Linked DNA regions of Azospirillum sp. TSH100. The protein of the gene in region 2 interacts with the protein of the main gene of each other region in a pairwise test. Links are inferred from orthologs where the notes say so. Each region holds a gene or a part of one and is shown on either strand. Other genes may lie near its edges.

Region 1 (6,459 bases), 1.1 Mb from region 2 along the record:
TGATGCCGGTGCGCTGGAGATCATCGCCCAGGCCGGCACCGACATGGGCCGGCCGCAATCCTGGTGGTCGGAACGCCATCTGCTGGCGCGCCGGGCTATGGAGCGCGGCGACTACAATCTCGCCTACCGGCTGGTCAGCGCCAACGGCATGAGCGAAGGCAGTTCCTTTGCCGATGCGGAATTCCTGTCCGGCTTCCTGGCGTTGCGCTTCCTCGACAAGCCGTCGGAGGCCTTCACCCATTTCCACAAGCTGTACCGTTCCGTCACCGCCCCGATCAGCAAGGCACGCGGCGCCTACTGGTGCGGCCGCGCGGCGGAGGCCCTGGGCCAGACCGGGCCGGCGCGCGACTGGTACGCCAAGGCAGCGACCTACCCCACCACCTTCTACGGTCAGCTGGCCTTCCGCCATGTCTCCGGCGGGGCGGTCACCCTGCCGACGCCACCGACGGTCTCCAGTGCCGAGACGGCCGCCTTCAACAAGCGGGAGGTGGTGCGGGTTGCCCGCCTGCTGGCGGAAATCGGCGGCAACGCGGCCGATCAGGTGACCGGATTCGTCCGCCGCGTCAGCCTGGATGCCAGGACGCCGGCCGATTACGTGCTGGCCGCGCGGCTGGCGACCGACGTGGGCCGCCGCGATCTGGCCGTCGCCACAGCCAAGGACGCCGCGCAGAACGAGGTGTTCCTGGTCGAAGCCGGTTATCCGATGCTCGATTCGCGTCCTGCGGCGCCCGAACTGGCGCTGATCCACGGCATCATCCGGCAGGAAAGCACCTTTAACCCCGCCATCGTCTCTCCCGTCGGCGCGCGCGGGCTGATGCAGCTGATGCCGGCGACGGCGCAGCAGGTGGCGGGAAAGCTGGGGCTGAAGCACACGACAGCCCGGCTGACTTCCGACCCCGGCTATAATGTCACCCTTGGTTCGTCCTATCTGGCCGATCTGATCGACCGCTTCAACGGCTCCTGGGTGCTGGCCATCGCCGGCTACAATGCCGGCCCGAACCGCGTGAGCCAGTGGCTGCAGACCTATGGCGATCCGCGCAGCGGAACCGTCGACGTGGTCGACTGGATCGAGCTGATCCCGATTTCGGAGACCCGCAACTATGTCCAGCGCGTGCTGGAAGCCGTCCAGGTCTATCGTGCCCGCCTGAATGGCGACCGGGCGGAACCGAATCTGGACCGGGATCTGCGGCGGTAGGTTGCGTCGGATTCGGGAGGGGGGACGGCGCAAGAAGCCCCTCCTCCCGACGTCAAATCACGCCGCCGCTATCAAGCCGTTGTCGGGTTGGGCATACCCGGCATTGGTTCGTCGGCCGGCGGCGGGACTTCCGGCAGGACGCCGGGGTTGTCCGGGACCGGATAGGGATCGGGCGTCGTGGGACGATCGGGTTGCGGCGGATTCGGGTTGGACGGCGGCGGAATCTCGCCGGGGGTGGACGGCTTCTGCTGATCGCTCATGCGGGAATTCCCTGTGTCGGTGGCCGTTGCGTTACGCCTCAATCGACCGTCCGTTCGATCGCCCGGCCACCGGCCCGGACATCCTGCCCGGCACCCTCGACCGTGTTGCAGCCGGTCAGCATGGCGGCCAGCGCCATCAGGAAGGTCAGGATCACCACCTCGCGCGCGGGAAACGGGATGGCGCGAGCGGTGGCGCGCTGCCGGCTGTTCTTGGCGTGCTGCATGGCGTCTCTCCGGTCAGGGGTGAGGGGGCTGGAGGTTCAGATTGAGGCGTCGTTCGTCTCTGCTTTCGACAACGGCGTGGCGCCGGCTTGGTTCCGCGTCCGGTCGCGTCGCCATGCAGCAAATGCAACGGTCCTTTCGAGGCGCCCGAAAACCTTGACGCGGTACACCCACCGGGCAGAATGACCAGCTTTTGCGCAGCCTGCCCGCTTTCCGGCCAAGCCTTACGGTCCGGCAGCGCGGCATAGTCCGCCGTCACCCCTCTTCGACCACAGGTTTCGTCATGAGCACCGCCACTCTGCCCGCCCCGGAGCCGCACGCCCCGGAGCCGTTGCGTGCACGCCTCGCCGCCCACGTCGGCGAACTGCTGCGTCTGGCGGCGCCGGTCATCATCTCCCGCGCCGGGCTGATGGTGATGATGGCGGTGGACACTGCCATCGTCGGCCGTTTCTCGGCCCAGGAACTGGCCTATTACGGGCTGGCCCACCTGCCCGGCAACATCATGGTCGGCACCGGCGTCGGTCTGCTGATGGGTACGGTCATGATCACCGCCCACGCCTTCGGGGCAGGCAGCGAGGCGGACTGCGGACGGGCATGGCGGCGCTCCATCCCCTATGCGCTGCTGCTGGGGGCGTTGTTCGCCCTGGTCTCGCTGCTGGGGGACCCGTTGTTCCAGGCCGGTGGCCAGACAGCGGAGATGGCGGCGGGCGGCGCCCATGTGCTGGCGGTGCTCGGCCTCGGCGCGCCGGGCATGATGCTGTACATCACCACCGGCTTCTTCCTGGAGGGCATCAAGCGCCCGCTGCCGGGCATGGTCGCCATGGTGATCGGCAACATCGTCAATGCCGTGCTCGCCTGGGCGCTGGTTTGGGGCCATGCCGGGCTTGAGCCGCTGGGGGCGGTCGGGTCGGCTTGGGCAACCAGCATCGTGCGCTGGAGCATGGGTCTGGGGCTGGTCGCCTATGTGTGGTGGATGCACGACCACGACCGCTGGCAGGTGCGCCGGCCGGTCGCCGACTGGTGGAGCGGGGCGGCACGCCAGCGTCACCTCGGCTATGCCGCCGGGCTGAGCATCGGGGTGGAGAGCGGCGCCTTCGCCGCGCTCGGCCTGTTCGCCGGCATGATTTCCCCGCTGGCGCTGGGCGCCTACACGGTCGGGCTGAACCTGACCGCGCTGCCCTTCATGGCGGCGGTCGGGCTTGCGTCGGCCACCGCGGTACGGGTGGGTGTCGCCTACGGCCGCGGCGACCGCGGCGACATGGCGCTGGCCGGCTGGACCGGGCTGGGTGTCACCAGCGCCATTCTGGCCGGCGTCGGCATCCTCTACCGCAGCCTGCCCGATGCGTTGGGGGCCATCTATTCCAACGACCCGCAGTTGCTGGAGGCGGTGGTGCCGCTGATCGCCTTCGCCGCCTGGATCCTGATCGCCGACGGCGGCCAGACGGTGATGGCGAATGCCCTGCGCGGCCGGCACGATGCCTGGATTCCAACCGCGCTCCACTTCTTCTCCTACGCGGTGGTGATGATTCCGGTTTCCGCCTTCCTGGTTTTCGGGCTGGACCATGGCGCACATGGGCTGTTCGAGGGAATCCTGATCGCCAGCCTGGTATCCGTCACCATCCTCTCGCTGCGGTTCGCACATCTGAGCCGGCGCTGAAACGGGCTTTTCAGCCCCGAATCATTGTGTGCAATTGCGAGAGTTGCTATATTTCTCCGGCTAAACTTCGGCCCGCAAGGCCAGTGACTGCCGCGGATCCGCAAGCGGCGGCACCTTCTAAAAATGAGTGTCCGCTTGAGCAATACGCCCCTTCCTCCCGCCTCCGACATCGCGCCGATCAACATCGAAGACGAGATGCGGAAATCGTATCTCGACTACGCGATGAGCGTGATCGTGAGCCGTGCCCTGCCCGACGTCCGAGACGGGCTGAAGCCGGTGCACCGGCGCATCCTCTACGCGATGAAGGAGGGCGGCTACGACTCGACCAAGCCCTATAAGAAGTCGGCGCGCATCGTCGGCGACGTGATGGGTAAATACCACCCGCACGGCGACAGCGCGATCTACGACGCCATGGTCCGCATGGCGCAGGACTTCTCCATGCGCCTGCCGCTGATCGACGGTCAGGGCAATTTCGGTTCGATGGACGGCGATCCGCCGGCGGCGATGCGCTACACCGAAGCGCGTCTGGCCAAGGCGGCGGAAGCGCTGCTCGACGACATCGACAAGGACACCATCGACTTCCAGGCCAGCTACGACGATTCCGGTCGCGAGCCGACCGTGGTGCCGGCCCGCTTCCCGAACCTGCTGGTGAACGGCGCCGGCGGCATCGCCGTCGGCATGGCGACGAACATCCCGACCCACAATCTGGGCGAGGTGATCGATGCCTGCTGCGCCTACATCGACAATCCCGACGTCACGCTCGAAGAGCTGATGGAGCATGTGCCCGGCCCCGATTTCCCGACGGGCGGCCTGATCCTCGGCCGCTCGGGCAGCCGGGCGGCGCTCCAGACCGGGCGCGGCTCGATCATCCTGCGCGCCAAGACCCATTTCGAGGAGGTGCGCAAGGACCGCACCGCCATCGTCGCGACCGAGATCCCCTATCAGGTCAACAAGGCCAAGCTGATGGAACGCATCGGCGAGGTCGTGAACGACAAGACGATCGAGGGCATCGCCGACCTGCGTGACGAGTCGGACCGCGACGGCGTGCGCGTGGTGATCGAGCTGAAGCGCGACGCGGTCCCCGACGTGGTGCTGGCCCAGCTGTTCCGCCACACCCAGCTCCAGACCTCCTTCGGCGTCAACATGCTGGCGCTGAACGGGGGCCGTCCGGAACTGATGCATCTGCTGCAGATCATCACCGCCTTCGTCCGCTTCCGCGAGCAGGTCATCACCCGCCGGACCGAGTTCCTGCTGGGCAAGGCGCGTGAGCGGGCGCACACCTTGGTCGGTCTGGCGGTCGCCGTAGCCAACCTGGATGCGATGATCGAGCTGATCCGCAGCGCCCCCGACCCGGTCTGGGCGCGCGAGGAGATGATGAACCGCGAGTGGCCGGTCCATGACGTCGGCCCGCTGATCGAACTGATCGACGAGCCCGGTCGCGGCGTCAGCGAGCAGGGAACCTACCGCCTGTCGGAAGTCCAGGCCCGCGCCATCCTCGATCTGCGCCTGCACCGCCTGACCGGGCTGGAGCGCGACAAGATCGGCGCCGAGTTGAAGGACGTCACCGACCAGATCGCCGATTTCCTCGCCACGCTCGCCAACCGGCCGAAGCTGATGGGGATCCTGCGCGACGAGCTGGTGGAGATGAAGGAACGGTTCGGCACGCCCCGCCGTACCGAAATCCAGGATCTGGAGTTCGAGGCCGACATCGAGGACCTGATCCAGCGCGAGGACATGGTCGTCACCGTCAGCCAGTCCGGCTATGTGAAACGGGTGCCGCTGTCGACCTACCGGGCGCAGAAGCGCGGCGGCAAGGGCCGCTCCGGCATGTCGATGAAGGCGGAGGACGCGGTCAGCGACCTGTTCGTCGCCAACACGCACACGCCGCTGCTGCTCTTCTCGAACCGCGGCATGGTCTACAAGCTGAAGGTCTACCGCCTGCCGCTGGGCAACCCGCAGGCGCGCGGCAAGGCCTTCGTCAACCTGCTGCCGCTGATCGACGGCGAGACCATCACAACCGTGCTGCCGCTGCCTGAGGATGAGGCCGCCTGGGCCGATCTGCACGTCGTCTTCGCCACGTCGAAAGGCAATGTCCGCCGCAACCGCATGTCGGACTTCGCCAACATCCGCTCCAACGGCCTGATCGCCATGAAGCTGGAGGAGGAGGGCGAGCGCCTGATCGGCGTTCACACCTGTTCGGAGACCGACGACGTTCTGCTGGCGACCCGCGGCGGCAAGTGCATCCGCTTCCCCGTGGACGATGTGCGCGTCTTCGCCGGCCGCACCTCCACCGGTGTCCGCGGCATCAAGCTGGCGGATGGTGACGAGGTGGTGTCGCTGTCGATCCTGACCCACGTCGATGCCACGCCCGAGGAGCGCGCCGCCTTCTTCAAGATGAAGCGCGACGAAGGGCTGGAGATGGAGGGCGAGGCCGCTCCGGAGGCGGACGAGGTGCCGACCGACAGCGTCACCCTGACGCAGGAGCGGTATGAAGAATTGAAACAAAAGGAACAGTATATTCTGACCGTCTCCGACCGCGGCTATGGCAAGCGCAGCTCGTCCTACGAGTATCGCACCGCCGGCCGCGGCGGCCAGGGCATCTGGAACATGGAGATGGGCGAGCGCAACGGCTCGATCGTCGCCGCCTTCCCCGTCGAATCTAACCATCAGGTGATGATGGTCACCAACGGCGGCCAGGTGATCCGCATGCCGCTCCACGATGTGCGGGTGGCCGGCCGCAAGACGCTGGGCGTCACGCTGTTCCGCGTGGGGGCGGACGAACGCGTGGTGTCGGTCGCCACCATCGCCGAGGAAGACGGCGAGACTGGCGGCGGGGGGGAGACTGGTGTCGAGGACGGCGGTGACGCCAACGGTTCGGTCGGGTCGGTCGGCGAAGCCGGCGGCACCGCCGCGCCGAACGAATAACGGACGGGCCTAAAGGGGAACCCATGGCGACCAGCCAGACCGAGACCAGCAAGGGTCGTCGAATCGGTGTCTATCCCGGCACCTTCGATCCGATCACCAACGGTCACATGGACATCATCCAGCGCGCCGCCCGTCAGGTCGACCACCTGATCATCGGCGTCGCCCGGAATGCCGGCAAAGGCCCGCTCTATTCCACGGAC
Region 2 (9,328 bases):
CCCTGACGCGATGGTGATGCGGGAGCTGATGCGCAAGGAGGCGCTGGACTTCCTCTACGCCATGGCCGCCGACCGGAAGCTGACCGACCGGTTCCTGGCGCTGGCCAATGACGAGGCACTGCACGACGCGAGGCTGCGCACCCAGTATCTCGGCCGCAAGGCGCCGATCGACGGCGATCTGCTGGGCTTCGTCCGCGCCCTGCTGGAGCACAACGAGGTGCTGGTGCCGCTGACCGAGCGCATGCGCCGCGACATCGATGAAATGCGGATAGGGGAGATGCAGGGCGCCGGTGACCCGCGCTCGGCGGAAGTGGATTGCCAGTCGGCGCTGATGGTCGGCTTCGTCCGCCGGGTGCGCGATCTCGGTCTGCCTTTCCGCGACCAGTCGCAGCTGCTGGCCTGGTTCGCCCCGCTCTACGGGCTGAACGTCAAGCGCCGCTACGACGTGTTCCTGCGTCATGTCCGCGAGCATGTCGGTTCGGGCGGACCGGCGGTGCGCGAGTCGCACCCGCTGCTACGCGCCCTGCTGTGCCATTTCCAGGCAGCCTGCACCGCCATCCGCGAGGTGGTGGACGGCATGTTCGGCGACATGGACATCTCAAATGGGGAGATTGGGGACGGTGGCGTGCTGTCCGCCCCTGTCCCCACCCGCGCCCTGCTGCACGAGGCGGTGGAGCGCTTCGACCGGGCGCTGACCGCGCTGGCCGGCACCGGCTTCCTGGCCAGCCGCTCCACCGGCCCGGCCTTGCGGGCGGAGCTGGCGGCGGTCAGCCGCGAGTTGACCGGCACGGTGATGCCGGCGCTGGCCGCCCGGCTGCAGGCGGCGATGAACGCCCGTCACGCTCCGGTTCCCGACCATGAGGACATCGTCTGGCTGCTGGAGCTGGTGTGGCGCTGGGGCCGCTATCTTGGCAACGCCGGCTACGCCAACCCGGAGCTGAAGTCGCTGCGCCTCTATGCGGTGGAGACCGGGCGCCTCGCCTTCATCCAGGCGATGAAGGCCGAACCGCAGGAAAGGCCGGCCCACCGCATGGCGCACATGCTGCGCATCCGCCGGCTGATGGCGGCGATGGACGAGACGGTGGACGGCTGGATCAGTCCGGTCAGCCAGGGTCTGCACCGGGTCGTTCACAGCTATCTGGACGGGGACGGGGAGATCACGGCCGACGAATGGACGGTGATCGATGCCTTCGTCGCAAGCGTCCGCCGCGAGCTGAGCCGGTCGCGCAACTGGCAGAGCGCCGACTTCGTCGACATTCTGCGGCTGCATGAGGGACGGCGGCGGGCGGAGGCGTGAATCCCCCTTCTGCCGAAGGCCTTGGCCGCAACAATTTGGTTCGACGCACCCGTCGATGTGGTATGATGCGCGCCCGCTCGGGGCGGGACGGCCGGACAACGGCCTGCAACCCCGGTGGTTCCGCTTTCCAGTCACTCCTCCCGCCGAGACGACGCCAGCATGAACATCACCATCGAACGCGCCGCCCTTCTCCGTTCCCTGGGTCACGTGCAGAGTGTGGTCGAGCGGCGGAACACCATTCCGATCCTGTCGAATGTCCTGCTGCGCGCGGGCGACGGCGAACTGTCGCTGGCCGCCACCGACATGGATTTGGAGATCGTCGAGACCGTCCCCGCGACGGTCGGCCGCCCCGGCGGGACCACCGCCCCGGCCCACACCCTGTTCGACATCGTCCGCAAGCTGCCCGACGGCAGCCAGGTGGAGCTGGACATCGGCGGCGACGGCACCATCCTGACGCTGCGCGCCGGCCGCTCGCAGTTCAAGCTGTCCTGCCTGCCGGTGGAGGACTTCCCACAGCTGTCCAGCGGCGAGCTGAAGCACAATTTCTCGGTCGCCGCCGCCGACCTGCGCGGTCTGATCGACCGCACCCGCTTCGCCATCTCCACCGAGGAGACGCGCTATTACCTGAACGGCATCTACCTGCACGCCGCCAAGAGCAAGATGGGCAGCCTGGAAACGCCGGTGCTGCGCGCCGTCGCCACCGACGGCCACCGGCTGGCGCGGGTCGAGATGCCGCTGCCGGACGGGGCCGAGGGTATCCCCGGCGTCATCATTCCACGAAAGACCGTCACCGAAATCCGCAAGCTGGTCGATGAGGCCGCCGACCGCATCGAGCTGTCGCTGTCCGACAACAAGATCCGCTTCGGCTTCGACAGCGTCGTCGTCACCTCCAAGCTGATCGACGGCACCTTCCCGGACTATGAGCGGGTGATCCCGGTCGGCAACGACAAGGTGATGGAAGTCGACGCCAAGCTGTTCGCCGCTGCCGTCGACCGCGTCGCCACCATCTCCACCGAGAAGAGCCGGGCGGTGAAGCTGTCGCTGGTCCGCGGTGCCCTGACCCTGTCGGCCACCAGCCCGGAATCGGGCAGCGCCACCGAGGAGTTGGAGGTCAATTACCAGGAATCCCCCCTGGAAATCGGCTTCAACTCTCGCTATCTGCTGGACATCACGCAGCAGATCGAGGGCGAGGGCGCCCAGTTCACGCTGGCCGACGCCGCGTCGCCGACCATCATCCGCGACGTCGCCGACTCCACCGCGCTCTATGTCCTGATGCCGATGCGCGTGTGATGGGGCTGCGGGGATCCTCCCCGCCCCAGGCGGAACGGACCAGTTGCAGCACACGGCAGTTTCGATGAGCGGCGGCAGCCCGGTGCCCGCCGCAACTCAGGCTTTGGCTCCGGCCCTTGCGGTCAGGCGGATGACGCTGACGCGTTTCCGCGGCTACGACTCCGCTCGGCTGGAGCCCGACCGCCGTCCCGTCGCGCTGATCGGCCCGAACGGCGCCGGCAAGACCAATCTGCTGGAGGCCGTCAGCTTCCTCGCCCCCGGCCGCGGCATCCGCGGCGCCCGGCTGGCCGAGGTGGAACGGCTGGGCTCGCCCCCCGGCGCGGGCTGGGCGGTGGCGGCGACGCTCGACACCCCGCTGGGTCCGGTGGAGATCGGCACCGGCCGCGAACCGCATGACGGCAACCGCGCCTCGGACCGCGACCGCCGGCTGGTCCGCATCGACGGCCACCCGGCCAAGGGCCAGACGGCGCTGGCCGACCATGTCGCCATGGTCTGGCTGACCCCGCAGATGGACCGCCTGTTTCTCGAAGGGTCGAGCGGACGGCGGCGCTTCCTCGACCGGCTGGTCTTCGGCTTCGACCCCGCCCATGCCGGCCGGCTGTCGCGCTATGAGCATGCGTTGCGTGAACGCGCCCGGCTGCTGCGCGACGGCCGTTTCGACGAGGGCTGGCTCGGCGCGCTGGAGGACCAGATGGCGACCACCGGCATCGCCGTCGCCGCCGCAAGGCGCGAGGTGGTGCAGCGGTTGCGCGCCGCCTGCGCCCGCTCGGTCGGTCCCTTCCCCGGCGCCGACCTCGCCGTCGCCGGCACAGTGGAGCAATGGCTTGACGAGGGCCCGGCCCTGGCGGCGGAGGATGCGCTGCGCGATAGTCTGCGCTCCGGTCGCCGTGCCGATGCCGACGGCGGCGGTGCGTTGGCGGGACCGCACAAGAGCGACCTCGCCGTCCGCCATGCGCCCAAGGACATGCCGGCCGGGCTCTGTTCCACCGGCGAGCAGAAGGCCCTGCTGATCGCCATCGTACTGGCCAACGCCCGGCTGCTGGCGGCTGAACGCGGCGCGGCGCCGATCCTGCTGCTCGACGAGGTTGCGGCCCATCTCGATCCCGACCGGCGTGCCGCGCTGTTCGGCGAAATCCTGGCATTGGGCGCCCAGGCCTGGATGACCGGCACCGACGAGGGGGTTTTCGACCCCCTTGGCGAGGATGCCCGCCGCTTCCACATCGAAGACGCCCACATCCGCCCCGGATAGGGGTGGAAATTCGGGCCAAGACCCAAAAAAAAGGCGTCTTCGCCCACGCTAAACCGCCGAATCCGCAACCGAATCTGTTATAGTCGACGCATGGCACAGGAAGCACTGAAGAACGACCTCCCGCAGTCGGAGCCCCAGCAGGCGGACTACGGGGCGGAGTCGATCACCGTTCTGCGCGGGCTCGATGCCGTGCGCAAACGCCCCGGCATGTACATCGGCGACACCGATGACGGCTCCGGCCTGCACCACATGGTGTACGAGGTGGTCGACAACGCCATCGACGAGGCGCTGGCCGGCTATTGCGACAAGGTCGAGGTCGTGCTGAACGCCGACGGATCGGTCACGGTGCGCGACAATGGCCGCGGCATCCCGACCGACATCCATCCGGAGGAAGGCGTCTCGGCGGCCGAGGTCGTGATGACCCAACTGCATGCCGGCGGCAAGTTCAACCAGAACAGCTACAAGGTCTCCGGCGGCCTGCACGGCGTCGGCGTGTCGGTGGTGAACGCGCTGTCCGAGACGCTCGATCTGCGCATCTGGCGCGGCGGCCGGACCTGGAGCATGCGCTTCCGCCACGGCAACGCCGAGGCGCCGCTGGCCGATGTCGGCGAGGCGCCGATGGTACCGGAGAAGGGCAAGCAGCTGTCGGGCACCGAAGTCACCTTCATGCCCTCGGCCGAGACCTTCACCAACATCGAGTTCGATTTCGCCACGCTGGAACACCGGCTGCGCGAGCTGGCCTTCCTCAACTCCGGCGTCCGCCTGCTGCTGACCGACGCGCGCGGGGTGGAGCCGAAGGTGCAGGACCTGCATTACGAAGGCGGCCTGGAGGCCTTCGTCAGCTGGCTCGACCGGTCCAAGACGGCGCTGCACAAGCCGGCGATCACGCTGAAGAGCGAGCGCCCGACCGAGCATGGCGGCGTGGTGACGGTGGAATGCGCGCTGCAGTGGAACGACAGCTACCACGAGACGACGCTCTGCTTCACCAACAACATTCCGCAGAAGGACGGTGGCACCCACCTCGCCGGCTTCCGCGCGGCGCTGACCCGCGCCATCAACAACTACGCGGCCGAATCCGGCATCGCCAAGAAGGAGAAGGTCAACCTGTCGGGCGACGACGCCCGTGAAGGCCTGACCTGCGTCCTGTCGGTGAAGGTTCCCGATCCGAAATTCTCCAGCCAGACCAAGGACAAGCTGGTATCAAGCGAAGTCCGTCCCGTCGTCGAGGCGGTTGTGGGCGAGGCACTGGCCCAGTATTTCGAGGAGCATCCGGCCGACGCCAAGCGCGTCGTCCAGAAGGTGGTCGAGGCCGCCGCCGCCCGCGAGGCCGCCCGCAAGGCGCGCGAGATGACGCGGAAAAGCTCGCTCAGCATGTCGTCGCTGCCGGGCAAGCTGGCGGACTGCCAGGAGCGTGATCCGGCGCTGTCGGAACTTTTCATCGTCGAGGGCGATTCGGCCGGCGGTTCGGCCAAGCAGGGCCGCTCGCGCCAGTCCCAGGCCATCCTGCCGCTGCGCGGCAAGATCCTGAACGTGGAGCGGGCGCGGCTGGACAAGATGCTGTCGTCGGCGGAGATCGGCACGCTGATCGCGGCGCTGGGCACCGGCATCAGCGACGAGTTCAACGCCGACAAGGCGCGCTACCACAAGATCATCATCATGACCGACGCGGACGTGGACGGCAGCCACATCCGCACCCTGCTGCTGACCTTCTTCTTCCGGCAGATGCCCGACCTGATCGAGCGCGGCTATCTCTACATCGCCCAGCCGCCGCTCTACCGCATCAAGCGCGGCAACGCCAAGGAACGCTACCTGAAGGACGACCGGGCGCTGGAAGAGTATCTGGTCGAGGCGGCGCTGGGCGACCTGTCGGTCCGGCTGGCGGATGGCACGCTGCTGATCGGCGATCAACTGGCCGGTCTGGTCGAACAGGCCCGCACCGCGCGGCCGGCGATCGACACGCTGTCGCGCAAGGTCGGCAACGCCATGGTGGTGGAGCAGGCGGCGGTCGCCGGCACTCTGTCCGCCGCCCTGGCCGACGACAAGGCGGCGGCCGAGGCCGCGGCGCAGGCGGTGGCCGAGCGGATGAACGCGCTGGACGCCGACGGCGGCTGGCGCGGCGAGGCCCTGCCCCAGGGTGGTTATGCCGTGATCCGCGCCCGGCGCGGCGTCACCCACCGCCACCTGTTCGACACCGACCTGCTGAAGAGCGTCGAGGCCCGCCGTCTCGACGCGCTGGCCGCCGACCTGAAGCGGGTGTTCGGCACAGCCGGCAAGGCCTTCGAGAAGCAGAAGGAAAGCCGTGCCCTGACCGGCCCCGTCGCCCTGTTCGACACGGTGATGGAGCTGGGCCGCCGCGGCGTCACCATCCAGCGCTACAAGGGTCTGGGCGAGATGAACCCGGACCAGCTGTGGGAAACCACGCTGGACCCGTCCAAGCGCTCGCTGTTGCAGGTCCGCGTCAGCCACGCCGATCAGGCGGAGGAGGTCTTCTCCACCCTGATGGGCGACGTCGTCGAACCGCGCCGCGAGTTCATCCAGGACAACGCGCTGAAGGTGTCGAACCTGGACGTGTGATGTCTGTGGTGTGGTCATTTGAGCGAAATAAGAAAGCGGAGCCTTCGCGGCTCCGCTTTTTTACATCCGGACGACGCCACCCGCTTCGCATCCTTACTGTTGCGCCTCTCGCGCTTTGCGGGCCATGTCGTTGAGCGTCGTCACCGCCTCGTCAAAGCGATGCTCCGCCTCGGCCTGACGCTGGAAGGCGACGCGCTGCACCAGGATCTCGCGCGGGGTCGGCTGCTGCTGGAACAGCGCCATCACTTCGTCGATGAAGTCGGCCAGCGGCAGGTAGCCCGGACGGGTGGCCTGCCCTGGGGTGAGATCGGTCTGGACAGCCGGCGGCACCAGTTCGATGACCTCGATTTTGCCCTTCAGCGCTTCGCGCAGGGCGACCGTGTAGCTGTGCATGGCCGCCTTGGTCGCCGAGTAGGTCGGGGCGGCAACCAGCGGCACGAAGGCAAGGCCGGAGGTGACGTTGACCAGGGCCGCATCGGGCTGGCGGCCCAGATGCTCGATCAAGGCATCGGTCAGCCGGATGGGGCCGAGCAGGTTGGTCGCGACCGTCGCCTCCGCATCGCCAAGATCGCGCTGCCGATCCAGCGCCTCGTAGCGCATGATCCCGGCATTGTTGATCAGCACGTTGAGTGCCGGATGCTCCGCCGTCACCCGCCGCGCGAAGTCGGCGACACCCGCGGCGCTGTCGGCATCGAAGGTCATCGCGTGCATGTTCGGCCGACCGGAAACTGCCTCTTGCAGCACATCTTTTCGACGGCCGGCGACAATCACGGTATTGCCGAGATCATGAAAACGATAGGCCAGAGCTTTGCCGATCCCTGAGCCGCCACCGGTGATCAGGATGGTATTACCTTGGATTTTCATGAGCGTGACTTTCGCTGTTGTCCGCTTTGAAGGTATCGCTCACACTCTCCATGTAAAAGTAGGCACCAAAAAGATTTATACGCACCAAAAGGAGAGTGTAGGATGCGCAAGGCTTTGCCTGACCCGCAGATCGAGGCACGGCGCAGGCAGCCGGCTCCCGAGACGGTCGATCCGGCCATAGAAGCCCTGGTTCACGACATCATCGGCAAGGTGGCCGATAAATGGACCATGCTGATCCTCGAGGCCCTGCATGAGCATGGCACCTTGCGCTTCACGCAACTCGGCAAGGTCGTCGGTCGGATCAGCCAGAAGATGCTGACCCAAACCGTGCGCCAGATGGAGAAGGACGGCCTGGTACGGCGCACGGTTCATCCGGTCATCCCACCCCATGTGGATTACACGCTCACGCCGCTCGGCGAGAGTTTGGGAGCGGCATTCTGCGGCGTATGGATCTGGGCGGAGACGCACCATGCCGAGATCGAGCAGGCACGCGCCTCCTTCGCCGAGCGTGAAGCGGCGATATCCCGTGTCACGGTGAGCGATTGATTTCCCGACTGCGGTTAGCGCAGCTCAGATCAGCACGCCCCTCAGATCAAAACGCCATGGTCCTTGGCGAAGGTCTTCAGCTTGTCACGCAGGCTGTGGTCGGCCCCGGTGTAGAGCCCGCTCATGTATTGCCGCAGGGCGGCGACATCGAGCGAACGCAGCATGGTCTTCACCGGCCCGACCGAGGGCGGCGACATCGACAGGGTGCGGAAGCCGACGCCGATCAGCGCCATGGCATCCAGCGGCCGGCCGGCCATCTCGCCGCAGATGCTGAGCGAGACCCTGTGACGGGTGCATTCGTCGACCAGACGGCGCAGCACGCACAGCATCGACGGCGACAGCGGGTCGTAGCGGGTCGAGGTGCGCGGGTTGCCGCGGTCGGCGGCGAACAGATACTGGGTCAGGTCGTTGGATCCGACCGACAGGAAATCCAGCTTGGGCAGCAGGGCCGGGAGTTGCCACAACAGGGACGGCACCTCCAGCATGGTGCCGACACGCAGGCTGCTGGGCGGCTCGATCCCCTGGGCGGCCAAGCGCTTCAGCTCCAGTTCCAGCAGGCGGCGGGCGCCGTCGAACTCGGCGACTTCGGCGATCATCGGGAACATCACCGACAGCGGCCGACCGGCGGCGGCCAGCAGCAACGCCCGCAGCTGCTGGCGCAGCAGCGACGGGTGGTCCAAGCCGATGCGCACGGCGCGCCAGCCCAGCGCCGGATTCTCCTCCTCGCCACCGGTCATGTAGGGCAGCATCTTGTCGCCGCCGACATCCAACGTGCGGAAGACGACCGGCTTGTTGCCGACCTCGTCCATGATGCGGGAATAGAGCGTGGTCTGCGCCGTCACGTCGGGGTAGGAGGCGCGGACCATGAAGGGGATTTCGGTGCGGTAGAGCCCGACCCCCTCCGCCCCGCTGGCGGTCAGGTGCGGCAGGTCGATCAGCAGGCCGCAGTTCAGCTGGATGGAGATCGGCACCCCGTCGCGCGTCACCGAGGGCAGGTTGCGGATCTCCGCATACATCTGCTCCTTGCGGTGCTGCAACGCCACCGCCTCGCCGAAGGCCATCTGGATGTCTTCGGCCGGACGGATGAAGACCTGCCCATGGTCGCCGTCGACGATCAACTGGTCGAGCGGCTCGATCCGGTTCAACGCATCGGCCGCCTGCACCACCGGGATGTTGAGCGCGCGGGCGACGATGCAGACATGGCTGGCCGGCGACCCTTCCTCCAGCAGCAGGCCGCGCAGGCGGGTGCGGTCGTAATCCAGCAGTTCGGCCGGGCCCATGGAGCGGGCGACCAAGATCATGTCGTCCGGCAGGGTGGCGCCATCGGTGCCGCTGGTCTTGCCGGCCAGATGTTGCAGCAACCTGTTGGTCAGATCCTCGAAATCCATCAACCGTTCCCGGATGTAGGGATCGGTCAGATGGCTCATGCGGGCGCGGGTGTCGTTCTGCACCTGCTGCACCGCGGCCTCGGCGGTCAGGCCGACGCGGATCGCCTCGCGGATGCGCGA

What was found.
Region 1: the proteins of gyrB (region 2) and gyrA interact in binary tests that used the Escherichia coli proteins (3 or more experiments, as listed by UniProt). The link is inferred for Azospirillum sp. TSH100 from one-to-one orthologs.

Annotation. Positions count from the first base shown.
Region 1 is NZ_CP039634.1:2,138,124-2,144,582, reverse strand. Bases 3,105-6,459 are described here. They hold gyrA (DNA gyrase subunit A), read left to right. Parts: upstream 3,105-3,469; coding sequence 3,470-6,259; downstream 6,260-6,459. Other genes in these bases: coaD (pantetheine-phosphate adenylyltransferase), read left to right, coding at 6,283-6,459; E6C72_RS10145 (MATE family efflux transporter), read left to right, coding at 3,105-3,334. Also shown: E6C72_RS10160 (lytic transglycosylase domain-containing protein), read left to right, coding at 1-1,195; E6C72_RS10155 (hypothetical protein), read right to left, coding at 1,267-1,455; E6C72_RS31990 (entericidin A/B family lipoprotein), read right to left, coding at 1,494-1,679; more of E6C72_RS10145, read left to right, coding at 1,961-3,104. UniProt on the Escherichia coli protein: A type II topoisomerase that negatively supercoils closed circular double-stranded (ds) DNA in an ATP-dependent manner to maintain chromosomes in an underwound state.
Region 2 is NZ_CP039634.1:1,040,384-1,049,711, reverse strand. What follows is about bases 3,587-6,668. They hold gyrB (DNA topoisomerase (ATP-hydrolyzing) subunit B), read left to right. Parts: upstream 3,587-3,926; coding sequence 3,927-6,410; downstream 6,411-6,668. Other genes in these bases: E6C72_RS05035 (SDR family oxidoreductase), read right to left, coding at 6,504-6,668; recF (DNA replication/repair protein RecF), read left to right, coding at 3,587-3,836. Also shown: E6C72_RS05055 (hypothetical protein), read left to right, coding at 1-1,297; dnaN (DNA polymerase III subunit beta), read left to right, coding at 1,457-2,587; more of recF, read left to right, coding at 2,652-3,586; more of E6C72_RS05035, read right to left, coding at 6,669-7,274; E6C72_RS05030 (helix-turn-helix domain-containing protein), read left to right, coding at 7,377-7,820; ptsP (phosphoenolpyruvate--protein phosphotransferase), read right to left, coding at 7,862-9,328. UniProt on the Escherichia coli protein: DNA gyrase negatively supercoils closed circular double-stranded DNA in an ATP-dependent manner to maintain chromosomes in an underwound state.